DNA from 2 places in the Neorhizobium sp. PAMB6716 genome. Region 1 is predicted to be linked to the other one. Evidence: riboswitches for the same ligand, from Rfam matches in the RefSeq annotation. Region 1 holds a riboswitch; the other holds the start of a gene.

Evidence for each region. A riboswitch is a leader RNA that binds a small molecule or an ion and turns the genes downstream of it on or off. The one in region 1 is predicted to bind S-adenosylmethionine.
Region 2: another riboswitch for S-adenosylmethionine. It lies ahead of AC4CWH_RS14090 (O-succinylhomoserine sulfhydrylase); the one in region 1 lies ahead of metA (homoserine O-acetyltransferase MetA).

What each region holds. Positions count from the first base shown of each region.
Region 1 is NZ_CM177835.1:3,601,198-3,608,896, reverse strand. Features, by position in the region: gene AC4CWH_RS17420 (aminotransferase) at 1-585, opposite strand, end outside; gene speB (agmatinase) at 783-1,835, shown strand; gene AC4CWH_RS17410 (aldose epimerase family protein) at 1,886-2,905, opposite strand; gene AC4CWH_RS17405 (vWA domain-containing protein) at 2,983-4,164, opposite strand; gene metA (homoserine O-acetyltransferase MetA) at 4,179-5,099, opposite strand; SAM riboswitch at 5,165-5,242, opposite strand; gene AC4CWH_RS17395 (AAA family ATPase) at 5,303-6,142, opposite strand; gene AC4CWH_RS17390 (hypothetical protein) at 6,536-6,673, shown strand; gene AC4CWH_RS17385 (thiamine diphosphokinase) at 6,896-7,549, shown strand; gene AC4CWH_RS17380 (ABC-F family ATP-binding cassette domain-containing protein) at 7,558-7,699, shown strand, end outside.
Region 2 is NZ_CM177835.1:2,891,808-2,899,506, reverse strand. Features, by position in the region: gene AC4CWH_RS14115 (aspartate aminotransferase family protein) at 1-487, shown strand, start outside; gene argF (ornithine carbamoyltransferase) at 541-1,458, shown strand; gene AC4CWH_RS14105 (Hsp33 family molecular chaperone) at 1,641-2,633, shown strand; gene AC4CWH_RS14100 (tannase/feruloyl esterase family alpha/beta hydrolase) at 2,702-4,147, opposite strand; gene apaG (Co2+/Mg2+ efflux protein ApaG) at 4,393-4,785, opposite strand; gene AC4CWH_RS14090 (O-succinylhomoserine sulfhydrylase) at 4,923-6,107, opposite strand; SAM riboswitch at 6,152-6,230, opposite strand; gene AC4CWH_RS14085 (2'-deoxycytidine 5'-triphosphate deaminase) at 6,304-7,398, shown strand; tRNA gene AC4CWH_RS14080 (tRNA-Gly) at 7,469-7,542, shown strand; gene AC4CWH_RS14075 (glycosyltransferase family protein) at 7,575-7,699, opposite strand, start outside.

The sequences.
Region 1 (7,699 bases):
GCGGCAAAGCGCAAATATCGCCTTGAGGAGGGCCGGCGGATAGACGGCGCCTGTGGGGTTGTTGGGCGAGACCAGCGCCAGCGCCTTGACGCCCGGCTGAAGCTCAGCCTCGATCGCAGCAATCTGCGGCAGGAACCCGTCTTCAGCCCGGCAGGCCACGAAACGGCTGCGAATGCCGAGCATAGCAAGCGTCGTCTCGTGGTTGAAGTAATAGGGCTCGGTCATCAGCACCGTGTCGCCGGCGCCCGCAATCGCCATGACCGCGCAGAGAAAGGCCTGATTGCAGCCGGATGTGACATGAACATTGCTGGCCGCAATGCCGGCTCCATAAACCTCTGCCGAATGGACGGCATAAGCGTCGCGCAGCCCGGCATCCCCCTCGATCGGGCCATAGCCCGTATAGGCAAGCGAGGAGGCGGTCTGCCCGAGAAGCTCCAGCATTTTGGGATGCGCCGGATAACCGGGCACTGCCTGCGACAGGTCGATCAGCGGTCCCCGCGAACCGTCATAGGCACGGGCCCACGCCTGCACGGAGGGCACCGGCGGCGGCTGGATGGATTTCACAAGCGGATTGAATGCGGGCAGGGACATGGAGCGGTAGCCTTATCGTGAACTTGCCGGAATAACGGTGGTCGAGGAACGAATGTCAATTGATTTTGCGGCTCAATTTCGAAGATAATGCCAAAATCGAAGGCAGACAGAAGCGGCGCTTAATTCTTGCGCAGGCTTTCCGGCAATGGATGCCGGCAGTGGATGCCGGCAATTGATGAAAGAGACAGACCATGACTTGGACCCCGGACAAACTGGACGCCCTGCGCGCCAAATACGCAGAAAGCGAAAGCGGCGAGATCTTTGATTCGGCCTTTGCCAAGGTGGGCGAGAAGATCTTTCGCAATGGCACGCGTGCCGCCCCTTATGCGGGCGTGCCGACGTTCCTGTCGGCCCCCTACCAGCCGGTCGAGGCAGACAATCCGGATTTTGGCGATCTGCAGGTGGCAATCACCGGCGTGCCGATGGATCTTGGCGTGACCAACCGGCCGGGCTCCCGTTTCGGACCGCGCGCGCTGCGCACCATCGACCGCATCGGTCCTTACAACCACGTGCTCGGCTGCGCACCGGTGTTTGACCTCAAGGTTGCCGATATCGGCGATGTGCCGTTTCGCAGCCGCTACCGGCTGGAAATGAGCCATGACGACATCGAAAAGCGCTTTGGCCAGATCGTTGAGGCGGGTGTCCTTCCGCTGGCCGTCGGCGGCGATCATTCGATCACCCATCCGATCTTGAAGGCGGTGGGCAAGAGCCGGCCGGTCGGCCTGATCCATATCGACGCCCATTGCGACACCAGCGGCGCCTTCGACCAGACGAAATTCCACCATGGCGGCCCGTTCCGCAACGCGGTTCTGGATGGCGTTCTCGACCCGACGCGCACGATCCAGATCGGCATTCGCGGCTCTGCCGAATATCTCTGGGAGTTTTCCTATGAGAGCGGCATGACGGTGATCCACGCCGAGGAGGTGACCGGTCTCGGCATGCCCGCCATCATCGAGAAGGCAAAGGCGATCGTCGGCGATGGCCCGACCTATCTGTCCTTCGACATCGACAGCCTCGACCCGTCGTTTGCGCCGGGAACCGGCACACCGGAAGTGGGCGGCCTGACGACCCGCGAGGTGCTGGAACTGATCCGCGGCCTCAAAGGCATCAATCTCGTCGGTGCCGACGTGGTGGAAGTGGCGCCGCAATATGATGCGACTGCCAATACGGCTCATGCCGGTGCGCAGGTTCTGTTTGAGCTTTTGAGCCTGATGGTGTTCAGCCCGGCGCTGTCAAAGGCCTGAGCCGCGGTATTCCACCACCGCCCTTTTTTGAAAGGGCGGTGGTGACACCATCAGCTCTTGGAAAACACGTAGTCGGTTTCCTGGCGAAGCAGTTCGCCCGGACGCAGCACGGCGTTCGGGAAACCCTGGTGGTTGATGGCATCCGGCCAGATCTGCGTTTCCAGGCAGAGGCCCCCATAGGGCTGGTAAGGCTTGCCGGAGAGGCCCGGCACCGAGGGCACCAGCTTGAAGGCGCAATAAAGCTGCACGCCGGGTTCGGTGGTGCGCACTTCGAGCGACACACCGGAATTGACGCTGCGCACCAGCGCCACGGAGCGCTTTTCCACCCGCTCGCTGGACAGGCAATAATTGTGGTCGAAATCCACCTGTGCGCCATCGGCACCGGTGCGGGCAAGCGGCCCGAGCTGGCGCAGGTCCATCGCAGTTTCCTCGACCGGCACCAGAACGCCGGTCGGCACCTGCTGCTCGTCAAGCTCCAGATAATGGTCGGCGGCAATCATGATGTCATGGCCGAGAATATCTTCGCGGCCATCGAGGTTGAAATAGGTGTGCTGGCAGAGATTGGCAAGCGTCGGGGCGTCCGTCGCCGTCTCGTAGATAACGCTCAGAACACCCTCGTCCTTCAGCTCATAGGTGGCGGTCACGGTGCAGTTGCCGGGATAACCGCCGCGACCATCGGGATCGGTGACCTGCAGGATAACCTTGTTTTCTGCGTGCGCCACAATCGTCCAGTTGGTCTTGCCAAGGCCATCGCTGCCGCCATGCAGATGGGTGGTGCCCTGCTGGTTCAGGTCCAGCTGGTACTCCTTGCCATCCAGCGTGAAGTGGCCATGGCCGATGCGGTTTGCCACACGCCCGGGCGTTGCGCCAAAATAGGAGGAATGCAGCGGATAATCGGCAAAATTGTCAAAGCCCAGCACCAGCGGTTCTGCATGGCCATCAAGGCGCAGATCCTGGATGACGGCGCCCCAGGTCATCACATGGGCCGTCAGCCCGCCGCCGGAAATCTTGACCCGGTAGACGGTTTCGCCCTTGGGGGTGGTGCCGAAGATTTCGCCCTGTGTCGTCATGGTATCCGTCCTGCTCCTCATTCTCGTGCGGGCGCAAACTGCGCCATTTCCGGCAGCTTCGCAATGCTCGAAATACCTTAGCGCGACAGCAGGCGCGTTGCCTGCTCCAGCCCTTGCAGGGTGAGCGGAAACATGCGGTTTTCCAGAATGGAGCGCATCATCACAAGCGACTGGACATGCTCCCAATGGGCCTCCGGCACCGGATTGATCCAGGCGACATGGGCAAAATGGTCGGTCAGCCGGCGCATCCAGACGGAACCCGGCTCCTTGTTCCAGTGCTCGACAGAGCCGCCCGTATGGCTGATCTCATAGGGGCTCATGGTGGCATCGCCGACGAAGATCACCTTGTAGTCAGGGCCATAGCTGCGCAGGACATCCTCGACGGGCAGGCGCTCTGCGCGACGGCGGTTGTCGCGCCACACGCTTTCGTAAAGGCAATTGTGGAAATAGAAATGCTCGAGATGGCGAAACTCGGCACGGGCGGCAGAAAACAGCTCCTCGACCACCCGCACATGATCGTCCATCGACCCGCCGACATCGAAGAACATCAGGAGCTTGACGGCATTGCGCCGCTCCGGCCGGGTCTTGACGTCGAGATAGCCGTGTTCGGCGGTGGAGCGGATGGTGCTCGCCAGATCCAGCTCCTCGTCGGCGCCTTCGCGCACCCAGCGACGCAGGCGTTTCAACGCCACCTTGATGTTGCGCGTGCCGATCTCGCGGGCATCGTCGAAATCGCGAAATTCTCTGGCGTCCCAGACCTTCACCGCCTTACGGTGGCGCGAGGTTTCCTGCCCGATCCGCACGCCTTCCGGGTTATAGCCATAGGCGCCGAAGGGTGAGGTGCCGGCCGTGCCGATCCATTTGGAGCCGCCCTGATGGCGGCCCTCCTGTTCTTCCAGACGCTTTTTTAGCGTGTTCATCAGAGCATCAAAGCCGCCGAGCGCCTCGACCAGCGCCTTTTCCTCCGCCGTCAGGTGTTTCTCAGCAAGCTTGCGCAGCCAGTCTTCCGGCAGGTGTTCAGCCTTCACCGCATCCGGGCCGGACACAGCCTCGACACCCTTGAAATGGGTTGAAAACACCTGATCAAAGCGATCGATATAACGCTCATCTTTCACCAGCGTGGCGCGGGCGAGATAATAGAAGGCCTCGACATCGAACTCGGCAAGCCCCGCCTGCATTCCTTCCAGAAGCGCCAGGAACTCCCGAAGCGTCACGGGAATCCTTGCCTGCTTCAGCGCCAGAAAGAAGGGAATGAACACCGCGGGTCTCCGCCCTATCGCTTGCCGATATTCTCCAGATCATAAGGCGTGGTCTGGTACATCTCGTTGATCCAGTTGCCGAACAACAGGTGGGCATGGCTGCGCCAGCGGTTGAGCGGCGTCAGCGCCACATCGTTATGCGGAAAATAGTTATAGGGCATTTTGATCGGAACGCCGGCATTCACATCGCGAAAATACTCTTCTGCCAGCGAGGTGGAATCATATTCGACATGGTTGAACATGTAGAGCCGGTTGCCCTTTTTCTCATGCACCAGGCAGACGCCCATCTCGTCGGATTCCATCAGCAGTTCCAGCCCCGGCACGGTCTGGATGTCGGCGCGGCGCACTTCCGTCCAGCGCGACACCGGCACCTGGAAATCATCGGAAAAGCCGCTCAAATAAACGGAAGACGGCGAAAGATTGCGGTGGCGGTACACGCCAAACGCCTTTTCCTTCAGCTCGTGTTTGGGCACGCCATGGAAATGATAGATCGCGGCCATCGCACCCCAGCAGACATTCAGCGTCGAATGAACATTCGTTTCCGTCCAGTCGAAGATCTGGCGCATCTCGTCCCAATAGGTCACCTGCTCATACGGCAGCATTTCCACCGGCGCGCCGGTGATGATGAACCCGTCAAACTTGCGGTCCTTCACCTCGTCCCAGGTCTGGTAGAAGGAAAGGAGGTGTTCTTCCGAGGTGTTTTTCGCCTTATGGCCACCCACACGCACCAGTGAAAACTCCACCTGCAGCGGCGAGGCGCCGACAAGGCGGGCCATCTGCACTTCGGTGCGGATCTTGTTCGGCATGAGGTTCAACAGACCGATCTGCAGCGGGCGGATATCCTGACGCACCGCGGCCGTCTCGGTCATCACCCGCACACCTTCGTGCGTCAGTGCTTCGAAAGCGGGCAGCGTATCGGGGATCTTGATCGGCATGGTCTTCACTCGTCCAAAACAAAAAAACCGGCGGCGAAAATCGCAACCGGTCCGGGGGAAGTCTTTGAACGCTTCTCACGGCCCTTTAGCGACTTATTTAACGTGGCTGCAAGCCGGCCGGCCAAATCACCACGAGAGGCACTTTAAATAGGCGTTTCTTCTCTGCCCGTCAATCAGCGGGGAATTTCATGCTTTCTAACGTCCTACCGCTCCCGCCGCGCCATGAAGGCCATGCGCTCGAAAAGATGGACGTCCTGCTCGTTCTTCAACAGCGCACCATGCAGTCTGGGCAATGCCGTCTTCACATCGGCACCGAGATCCTCGGCATCGATATCGTCGGAGACGAGAAGCCGTATCCAGTCGAGTGCCTCCGATGTCGACGGCTTTTTCTTCAGGCCCGGCATTTCGCGGATTTCATAGAAACGGGTGAGCGCTGCGCGCAGCAGCGACGGTTTGATACCGGGATAATGCACCTCAACGATGCGAGCGAGCGTATCGGCATCGGGAAAGCGGATATAGTGGAAGAAACAGCGGCGCAAAAACGCATCCGGCAGTTCCTTCTCGTTGTTGGAGGTGATGATGACGATGGGGCGAACCTCTGCTTTCACCGTCTCGCCGGTCTCGTAGACATGAAACTCCATGCGGTCGAGTTCCTGCAGAAGATCGTTTGGAAACTCGATATCGGCCTTGTCGATCTCGTCGATCAGCAGCACCTGCTTTTCGCCGGCGGCAAAAGCCTGCCACAGTTTTCCGCGCCGGATATAATGGGCGATGTCGTTGACGCGGGGATCGCCAAGCTGGCTGTCGCGCAGGCGCGAGACGGCGTCATATTCGTAAAGCCCCTGCTGGGCGCGTGTGGTGGATTTTACGTTCCATTCGATGATCGGCAGGCCAAGCGAAAGCGCGATCTGGCGGGCAAGTTCCGTCTTGCCGGTGCCGGGTTCGCCCTTCACCAGAAGCGGGCGCTCCAGCCGGATGGCAGCATTGACGGCGACCATCAGGTCCTTGTCGGCGATATAGTCGTCGGTTCCGGTAAACTGCATGGACCTCATTCCCGGTTCGGCCAGCCTTTAGCGGCCAAGGTCGGCTTTGGCGCCAAGAGGTAAAGAGCGGGCGCCGCCTTCGCAAGAAAGAAAGGCCAAAGATCGCGATCGCCGTTTAAAAAATGTGCTTGTGTTCAGCCACAGTTCTGACACGCTAACAGGCGCAAAGTTTTGATGCTTCGCCTTTCCGACCGAGACAGGAGAGGCGACCGGCAAAGACAGCATTTTATATCTTCTGCTTCCCGACCGGGCTTGCCTGGTCACCCGACCGCCCCGATGCCGTGGCCCGTTTCAAAAGGCCTCCCACCCCGGGACGAGCGTTCTTGCATGATCTGTTTTCATCCGCATCACCACCGCCGCAGCGCATGAGCCTGCGCAACAAGGAAGCATCCCATGGCCAAAGGTCAGGTCCGTTCGAACCGCGAAGTCAGAAAGCCGAAGAAGGACAAGGAAAAGCCTTCGGCAGCGCCGACATCCACCTTCACCACACAGTTGAAGGGTGCGGCTGCCGCAAGCCCGAAGAAGCGTTGACACTGGGCGGCGGCGGGCCAGCGCATCGAGCGTGCCCGCCCCGCACGCCAAGCCTTGGTGGACGCACGCCTGCCCCCGCCCTCTTGGCCCCAAGACCGCAAAACCCCATCGCCTTGCCTCCCGCCTTCAGCCCTTAAAGGACGCGCGCGCAGATGACGTGGCGGCGGTCCGTGCATCATAGGGCTTTTGCTTTTGGCGGAAGATGCGCTAAGGGCATGACCCATGAGCCCATCCACCTTTACCCTTCTGCTTGGCGGCAGCCTGACCGCGACGGAGCGTTTAAGCGCGCTGATCGCCGGCAGCCGCGTGATTGCCGCCGATAGCGGCATGCGCCATGCAAAATCGCTGAACCTCACGCCGGAGCTTTGGGTGGGCGATTTTGATTCCGCCGATGCCGCGCTGCGGGAAAGCTATCGCCAGGTGGAGCGCCATTCCTATCCCGCGACCAAGGCTGCAACCGATGGCGAAATTGCCGTTGCCGAAGCTTTGGCGCGCGGTGCTGAGCGACTAATTCTCGTCGGCGCCCTTGGCGGCGAACGCTCCGACCATGCGTTGCAACATACCCTGCACGGTCTGTCTCTTGCCGAAGCCGGGCTGGAGGTGATGCTGACCTCCGGCGAGGAAGAAGCCTATCCACTGATCAGCGGTGACCAGATGGAACTGGAACTGCCCAGGGGCTCGCTGTTTTCCGTGCTCGGCTTCAGCGACCTCGAGGGACTGACCCTTTCCAACGTCCGTTACCCGCTCACCGATTTTTCCCTGACATTCGGCTCGTCGCGCACCATATCCAATGTTGCGCAGGGCCCGATCTCGATCTCGCTCGGACAAGGGCGCGCGCTGCTGATGGCCCGCCCCTATGACCTGACCGGAGCCTAAGGAACCAGATGGCACCCCCGATTCTCAAGCTCGACGACATTTATCTGAGTTTTGGCGGCGCGCCGCTGCTCAATGGCGCCAATTTTCAGGTGGAACCGGGCGACCGCATCTGCCTTGTCGGGCGCAACGGCTCGGGCAAGTCGACGCTGA
Region 2 (7,699 bases), 710 kb from region 1:
CGATATCATGGCCGTGGCCAAGGGCATCGGCGGCGGTTTTCCCTTCGGCGCCTGCCTTGCCACCGCCGAGGCCGCCTCCGGCATGAAGCCCGGCGTTCACGGCACGACCTATGGCGGCAATCCGCTCGCCATGGCTGTCGGCAATGCCGTGCTCGACGTGGTGCTGGCCGATGGCTTCCTCGACAATGTGCGCGACGTGGCGCTGGTTTTCCGCCAGGGCCTTGCCTCGCTCAAGGACCGTTTCCCCGATGTGATCGAGGAAATCCGCGGTGAAGGCCTGATGCTGGGCGTGAAAGCCCGCGTGCCCGCCGGCGAACTGGCGCTGGCCATGCGCGAGGAACATCTGTTGGGCGTTCCCGCCGGCGATAACGTTATTCGTCTGCTGCCGCCGCTGGTGGTGACGGCGGAAGAGGCCCGTGAGGGCATTGCGCGCATCGAGCGTGCGGCCGAAAAGCTCAGCCGCGAACAGTTGAAGAAAACGGCCTGACGGGCTCTTTCGTAACGCAAGGGCCGCCGGACGGCGCCCCGATGGATTGGACCATGGCATCACCTAAGCATTTTCTCGATCTCTCGGCCGTTTCGTCCGGGGAGCTGCGCACCATTCTCGATGACGCCCGCACCCGCAAGCAGGCCACCAAGGCCGGCACGGCGGACAAGCCGCTGGCCGGCAAGATGCTGGCGATGATTTTTGAAAAGCCGTCTACGCGCACCCGCGTCTCGTTTGATGTCGGCATGCGCCAGCTGGGCGGCGAAACGCTGTTTTTGTCGGGCACGGAAATGCAGCTCGGGCGTGCCGAAACCATTGGCGATACCGCCAAGGTTCTGTCGCGTTATGTCGATGCCATCATGATCCGCACGACCGACCACACGCGCCTGCTGGAGCTTGCAGAGCACGCGACAGTGCCTGTGATCAACGGTCTCACCGACGAAACGCATCCCTGCCAGATCATGGCCGACCTCCTGACCTTCGAGGAACATCGCGGGCCGGTGGCGGGCAAGACCTTCGCCTGGACAGGCGATGGCAATAACGTGCTGCATTCCTTCGTGGAAGGCGCTGCCCGTTTCGGCTACCAGATGAACATGGCCGTGCCGCTGGGTTCTGAACCCTCCGACAAATATCTCAACTGGGCGCGCAACAATGGCGGCGACGTCAAGCTGTTCCATGATGCCGAACGTGCCGTCGATGGCGCCGACATGGTGGTGACCGATACCTGGATCTCGATGAACCAGGAACACAAGGCGCGCGGCCACAATGTCTTCCAGCCATACCAGGTCAACAGCCAGCTGATGCAGCGCGCCAATGCCGATGCACTGTTCATGCACTGCCTGCCGGCGCATCGCGGCGAAGAGGTGACCGACGAGGTGATCGACGGTCCGCAGTCCGTCGTGTTCGATGAGGCGGAAAACCGCCTGCATGCGCAGAAGTCGATCCTGGCCTGGTGTTTTGGCGCCGTCTGACGCTTTTGGGCGAGCGGCTTGATTTGACGGTCGGGCCACCCCATCTGTCGGCTTTCCAATCGCGCCCGCACCCCTGCCGGTTCGGGCGTTTCAAGATACATCGTCGGCCTCTTTGCCCGGTCAGCGGTTCCGCTCGGCCGCCTTATGTGCGAAATGGGTGCTCCGGCGCGAAGGAGTAAGTCATGGCAGAAGCTGTAGTGGACGTGAGTGAACTTAATCTGGCGGGCGATGACCGCGTTATCCCGTTCCAGGTCGAGGGACTGGATGTGCGCGGCCGCGCCGTACAGCTCGGGCCGCTTCTGAACACCATTCTCGGTCGTCACGATTATCCGGCACCGGTTGCCCGGCTGCTCGCCGAAGCCATCGTCCTCACGGCGCTGATCGGCACATCGCTGAAATTCGACGGCCGTTTTACCGTGCAGACGAAGGGGGATGGTCCCGTCGATCTGCTGGTTGCCGATTTTTCGAGCCCTGAAAGCCTGCGCGCCTATGCCCGTTTTGACGAGGAAGCGCTGGAGGCTGCGGTGAAGGCTGGGCGCATTTCGCCGCCAGAACTGCTGGGAGAGGGATTTCTCGCCTTCACCATCGACCAGGGCCAGGGCATGCATCCCTATCAGGGCATCGTGCCGCTGGACGGTTCGTCGCTCGAGGAAATCGCCGGGGTCTATTTCCGCCAGTCGGAACAGATCCCGACCAAGGTGCGCCTCGGCGTGGCCGAACTGATCGACCGTGATGAGGCGGGCAAACCCCGCCACAACTGGCGGGCCGGCGGCGTTCTGGCGCAGTTTCTGCCGCAGGCGCCCGAGCGCATGCGCCAGCAGGACCTGCACGGCGGCGATGGCGACGAGCGCGACACCGACCACCTTGCCTCCGACGATGCCTGGGCCGAAGCCAGCATGCTGGTGCAGACCGTGGACACCGACGAGTTGACCGATCCGGTGGTCGGCATCGAGCGGCTGCTGTTCCGTCTCTTCCACGAACGCGGCGTGCGGATCTTCGAACCGCAGGCGGTTCTCGATCGCTGCAGCTGTTCGCGTGACAAGATCAAGGGCGTGCTCTCCGGCTTCACCGCCGAGGAAATCACCGCAAGCGTCGAAGAGGGCGAGGTTTCCGTCACCTGCGAATTCTGCTCGACCACCTATCGCTACGATCCATCAGAACTCACGCCGGCCTGATCGGGACGGTGATGTGCCGTTCCCGTTCACGATGATGCCGTGAACGGGAGTGATCAAGGCGGCCTTGTTCAGGGGCTTGAGCATTCAAAGCTTTCCGCCTGGTTGAGGTCGCCGCTGCCATTGTATTTCGCGGCTTGCGGATAAGGGCACAGAGGCCGCTCCCGGACGATTTTCGACCCTTCCATCTGGCTTGCCAGGATCTGTTTCGGCGGCGTGCCGCGCTCCACCCAGTTCATCAGCGGTGTCAGCGCGTCGAAGGTATCCGTTCCGTAGCCCATCCGGCAATGGTTCATGCCAGGGACCATGAAAAGCCGATAGAAGTCTTCGGTCTTCTCCTCGCCCATCGTCTTGCGCACGGCCTCATAATAATTCACCCCCATCATCGGGTTGAGGGCAGGGTCTGCCCATCCGAAATAGGTGATCATGCGTCCGCCACGCGTCGCAAAGGCCGAAAGGTCCGGATCGGTGGCATCAAGGATCTGTCGAATGGCCTTGATCTGCGGATACTTCGCGTCGAAGTCGAAGGTCTTCCAGTCGATGTCCTTGCCGGACGCTGGCAGCATTGCCATGTTCTTGAGGAAGGTTTCGCCATAGGCCAATTGCCGGCTGGGGCCGTCTTGCGACACGATCCACAGGTTCCAGCCGCTTTCCCCTTTTGGGTCCAGTCCCTCGACACCCCAGGGAACGCCTGGAAACACCGTCTTGCCGCCGATCTGAACGCCATCGGCAATGGTTTGCAATGCCTGTGCCTGCGCTTCGGTGAAGCACTGGTCGCCACCTTCTCCTGCCGCGCAGATCGGCAGGTCTTTGCGCGGGTCGAACTTGCATTGACGGGGATCGGTGATCAGCCCGTCGGATGCGCCATCCAGCCCGTCGCACTGGTTCATCACCGCCTTGGCAAGAACCGGCAGCTGTGTCGGGGAAATGGGTGCTTTTTGAAGGGCGCGGGCGTTCCAGACGCCCCACACCTGCGTGTCGGTGAAGTTCAGAACCGGTGCACCCGCGATAATGCCGTCGAAATCGGCCGGATAACGCTGCGCTGCGATCAATCCCTGGCGTCCTCCGGTCGAGCAACCATCCCAATAGGAATAGGCGGCCGTCTTGTCATAAAAGCGGCTTGCCATCTCCTTGGCTGCGGCCACAGTCACATGCACGGCCCGTGAGGCGTAATCGATCAGCAGATCCATATTGCCATCGGCAAAATCGCCGAGTTGGTAGGTGCGGGCATCATGGCCGGTATTCTGCTGGACTGTCATGAAGCCACGCGCCAAAGCCGCGTTGCGGGTGGCCACGCGCGAGGGGGCGGCCAGATCTTCGCCGGCATATCCGCCATTGCCGAACATGTAGAGCCGCTTGTTCCAATTGTCCGGAAGCGTCACCTCAAAGGCGATCTGGGGCCGGATGAAGCCGGTCACATGGCAATGCCCGGGCACGTCGCCGTTTTCTGCGACGTGGCGCGCAATCAACTGGGTAATCTCGCCGAAACTTGCCCGGCTCAGCGCTTCGCATCCCATTTGAGGGGAAACCGCAGCAGGTGCCCAAGGGGTGCCGGGTGGTTGGTCTCTGAAGCTACTGGCGTTCTGGGCATTTGCGCCACCGCCGGTGGCCAAAATCATCGCGGCGCTGCATAGCAGCGGTATCATCTGTCGCATCAGTTCTCCTCCCAAAGACCACTGGACCGGAGAAATCTGTGCCTGTCTCATCAAAACGACAAATAGCGGTTTGGTCGCCACCTATAACCAAACGAGGCCGCATGGCCTCAGTTCAGCACCCGCATCAACCCCGGGCTATCCAGCGAAAATGCGGGAATATCGACGTTGAAAATCTCGCCCTCGTCGGTTTCCATCTGGTAGTGGCCGAACATCACGCCGGAGGGCGTGTCGAGCGGGCAGCCGGAGGAATATTCGTAAGTGTCGCCCGGCTTCAGGCGCGGCTGTTCGCCGACCACGCCGGGGCCCTCGACCTCGTCCACCAGCCCGTTCTGGTCGGTGATGTTCCAGTAGCGATGGATGAGGCGCACGGTCAGGTTGGAGTGGTTGGAGATGACGATGCGATAACCCCAGACATAGCGGCTGTCATCCGGATCGGATTGCTCCTCCAGATAATAGGGTTCCACCTCGACTTCGATATCCTTCGTCCGGGCCCGGTACATGCGCGATACCTTTACTCTATACAATGAGGGATATCGTACAGGATGGGCGCAAGGTCAAGAAATGCACCCATCCTTACAGTCACGAACTGGCGATTAACCCTGTTCCACTGCGCCTGACCGAAACGTCCCGGTGATTTTTACGCCGATACGGCGGCAAGAGCCCGTGTCAGATCGTCCACCAGGTCATCGGTGTCTTCAATGCCGCAGGAGAGGCGCAACGTGCCGCCGGAAATGCCCAGTTCGGCGCGGGCCTCGTCCGTCAGGTTCTTGTGCGTCGTGGTCGCCGGATGGGTGATCAGGCTTTTTGCATCGCCGAGATTGTTGGAAATCTTGATGATCTCCAGCGCATCCTGCAGGGCAAAAGCTGCATCCTTGCCGCCCTTCAGTTCGATGCAGATCAGCGTCGAGCCGCCGGTCATCTGCTTGGCGATGATATCGGCCTGCGGATGGTCCTTGCGGCCGGGATAGATGACCTTGGCCACCTTCTGCTCGCCGGCGAGGAAATCGGCGATACGGGCCGCACTTTCCGTCTGCTGGCGCACGCGCAGCGGCAGGGTCTCAAGCCCCTTCAGCAGCGTCCACGCATTAAACGGCGACATGGCCGGGCCCGTATGGCGGAAATAATCGTGCAGGTTTTCGTCGATCCACTGCTTGTCGGAGAGGATGACGCCACCGAGGCACCGGCCCTGGCCGTCGATATGCTTGGTCGCGGAATAGACGACGACATGCGCGCCCAGTTCCAGCGGCTTCTGGAAGAGGGGGGTCGCAAACACGTTGTCCACCACGACCTTGGCACCGATCTGGTTGGCAAGCTTTGCCACGCCGGCGATATCGACCACTTCCAGCGTCGGGTTGGTCGGGCTTTCGAGGAACATCACCTTGGTGTTGGGGCGGATCGCCGCTTCCCAGTTGGCGAGATCCCGCCCGTCGATCAGCGTGCATTCGACGCCATATTTCGGGGCAAGCGTTTCCACCACATAACGGCAGGAGCCGAACAGAGCGCGGGCAGCGACGATATGATCACCGGCCTTCACCTGGCAGAGGATGGCTGCGGCAACGGCTGCCATGCCGGATGCGGTGGCGCGCGCATCTTCAGCGCCTTCGAGCGCAATCATGCGCTTTTCGAACATGTCGTTGGTGGGGCTGCCGTAACGGGCGTAGATGAAGCCGTCCGTCTCGCCCTTGAAGCGGGCTTCGGCGGCGGCGGAATTCTCATAGACGAACCCTTGCGTCAGATAGATCGCTTCGGAGGTTTCGCCATACTGCGAGCGCAGCGTGCCTTCGTGAACCAGTTGGGTTGCGGGGCGCCAGGTCTTGCTCATGCGTGTCACCATCTCGTAACAAAAAAACCGGTCGCATATGCAGACCGGTTTCGCACCCGGTCTTTTTAGCCACTTGTTTAACGTGGCTGCAAGCCGACCGGCCAAATCACCACGGGATAAACCTGCCTTACGCCCGTCTGGCGCTTGCGTCAATTCCCCGGTTTTGCTTTTGTCCTGCGATTGAAGGATAGGGTTTATGACACGCACATCAGGCATTCTGGCGGATAGCGCCATCGGCGCCCTTTTCGAGGCGGGCCGGCTGAAAAGCCAGGCGCCGCTGGATGGTGACCAGATCCAGCCGGCAAGTCTCGACCTGCGTCTCGGTGCAAAGGCGCTGCGCGTGCGCGCAAGCTTCATGCCCGGCCCCAACCACACGGTGGCCGACAAGCTGCAGCGCCTGACGCTGCACGAGATCGATCTCGAAAACGGAGCCGTGCTGGAAACCGGCTGCGTCTACATCGTGCCGCTGATGGAAAGCCTTGATCTCCCAGCTGACCTCTCGGCCTCCTCCAATCCGAAAAGCTCGACCGGCCGCCTCGACATCTTTACCCGCGTGATGGTCGATCGCGCCCAGGAATTCGACAAGATCCCGGCCGGCTACACAGGCCCGCTTTATCTCGAAATCTCGCCGCGCACCTTCCCCGTTATCGTGCGACGCGGCTCGCGGCTGTCGCAGATCCGTTTCCGCACCGGCCATGCGCTTCTGACTGAACCGGAAGTTCTGGCATTGCACGAGGCGGAAACGCTGGTGGCGAGTGAAACCCCGAACGTTTCGGGCGGCGGCATCGCGCTCTCCATCGACCTCAAGGGTACCGGTCCGGACGGGCTCATTGGTTATCGCGGCAAGCACCACACCTCCGTCATCGATGTCGACCAGAAGGGCGCCCATGATGTGCTCGATTTCTGGGAGCCGCTTTACAGCCGCGGCCGCGACGACCTGATCCTCGATCCCGACGAATTCTACATCCTCGTCTCGCGCGAGGCCGTTCACGTGCCGCCGCTTTATGCCGCCGAAATGACGCCCTATGATCCGCTGGTGGGTGAATTTCGCGTCCATTACGCCGGCTTCTTCGATCCGGGTTTCGGCCACGCACCAGCCGGCGGCTCCGGCAGCCGCGCGGTTCTGGAAGTGCGCAGCCACGAGGTGCCTTTCATCCTCGAACACGGCCAGATCGTCGGCCGTCTCGTCTACGAACACATGCTGGAGCGCCCGCAAGGCCTTTACGGCTCCGGCCTCGGCTCCAATTACCAGGCGCAGGGCCTGAAGCTGTCGAAACATTTTCGCAGCTGACAGCTGGCGCTTTTCGCGTGGTTTCCACTTGAACGGCAAAGCAGCTTGATGTTAGAGCTTTTGCGCTCAAGCGGGTGTAGCTCAATGGTAGAGCAGCAGCTTCCCAAGCTGAATACGAGGGTTCGATTCCCTTCACCCGCTCCAACCTCCTCCCGCTCCCGTCGCGTCCCAGCCGCTCAAGTCTGTGGCAAAAAGCGTTTTCGTCTCAGGTAGAAAATCTTGTCGGCGATCTTGGCCTCGATGCCTGTCGGGCGTGGAGCCTCCTGCCGCAAAAGGGCAGGGTCCAGCAGTTGCGCCTTGA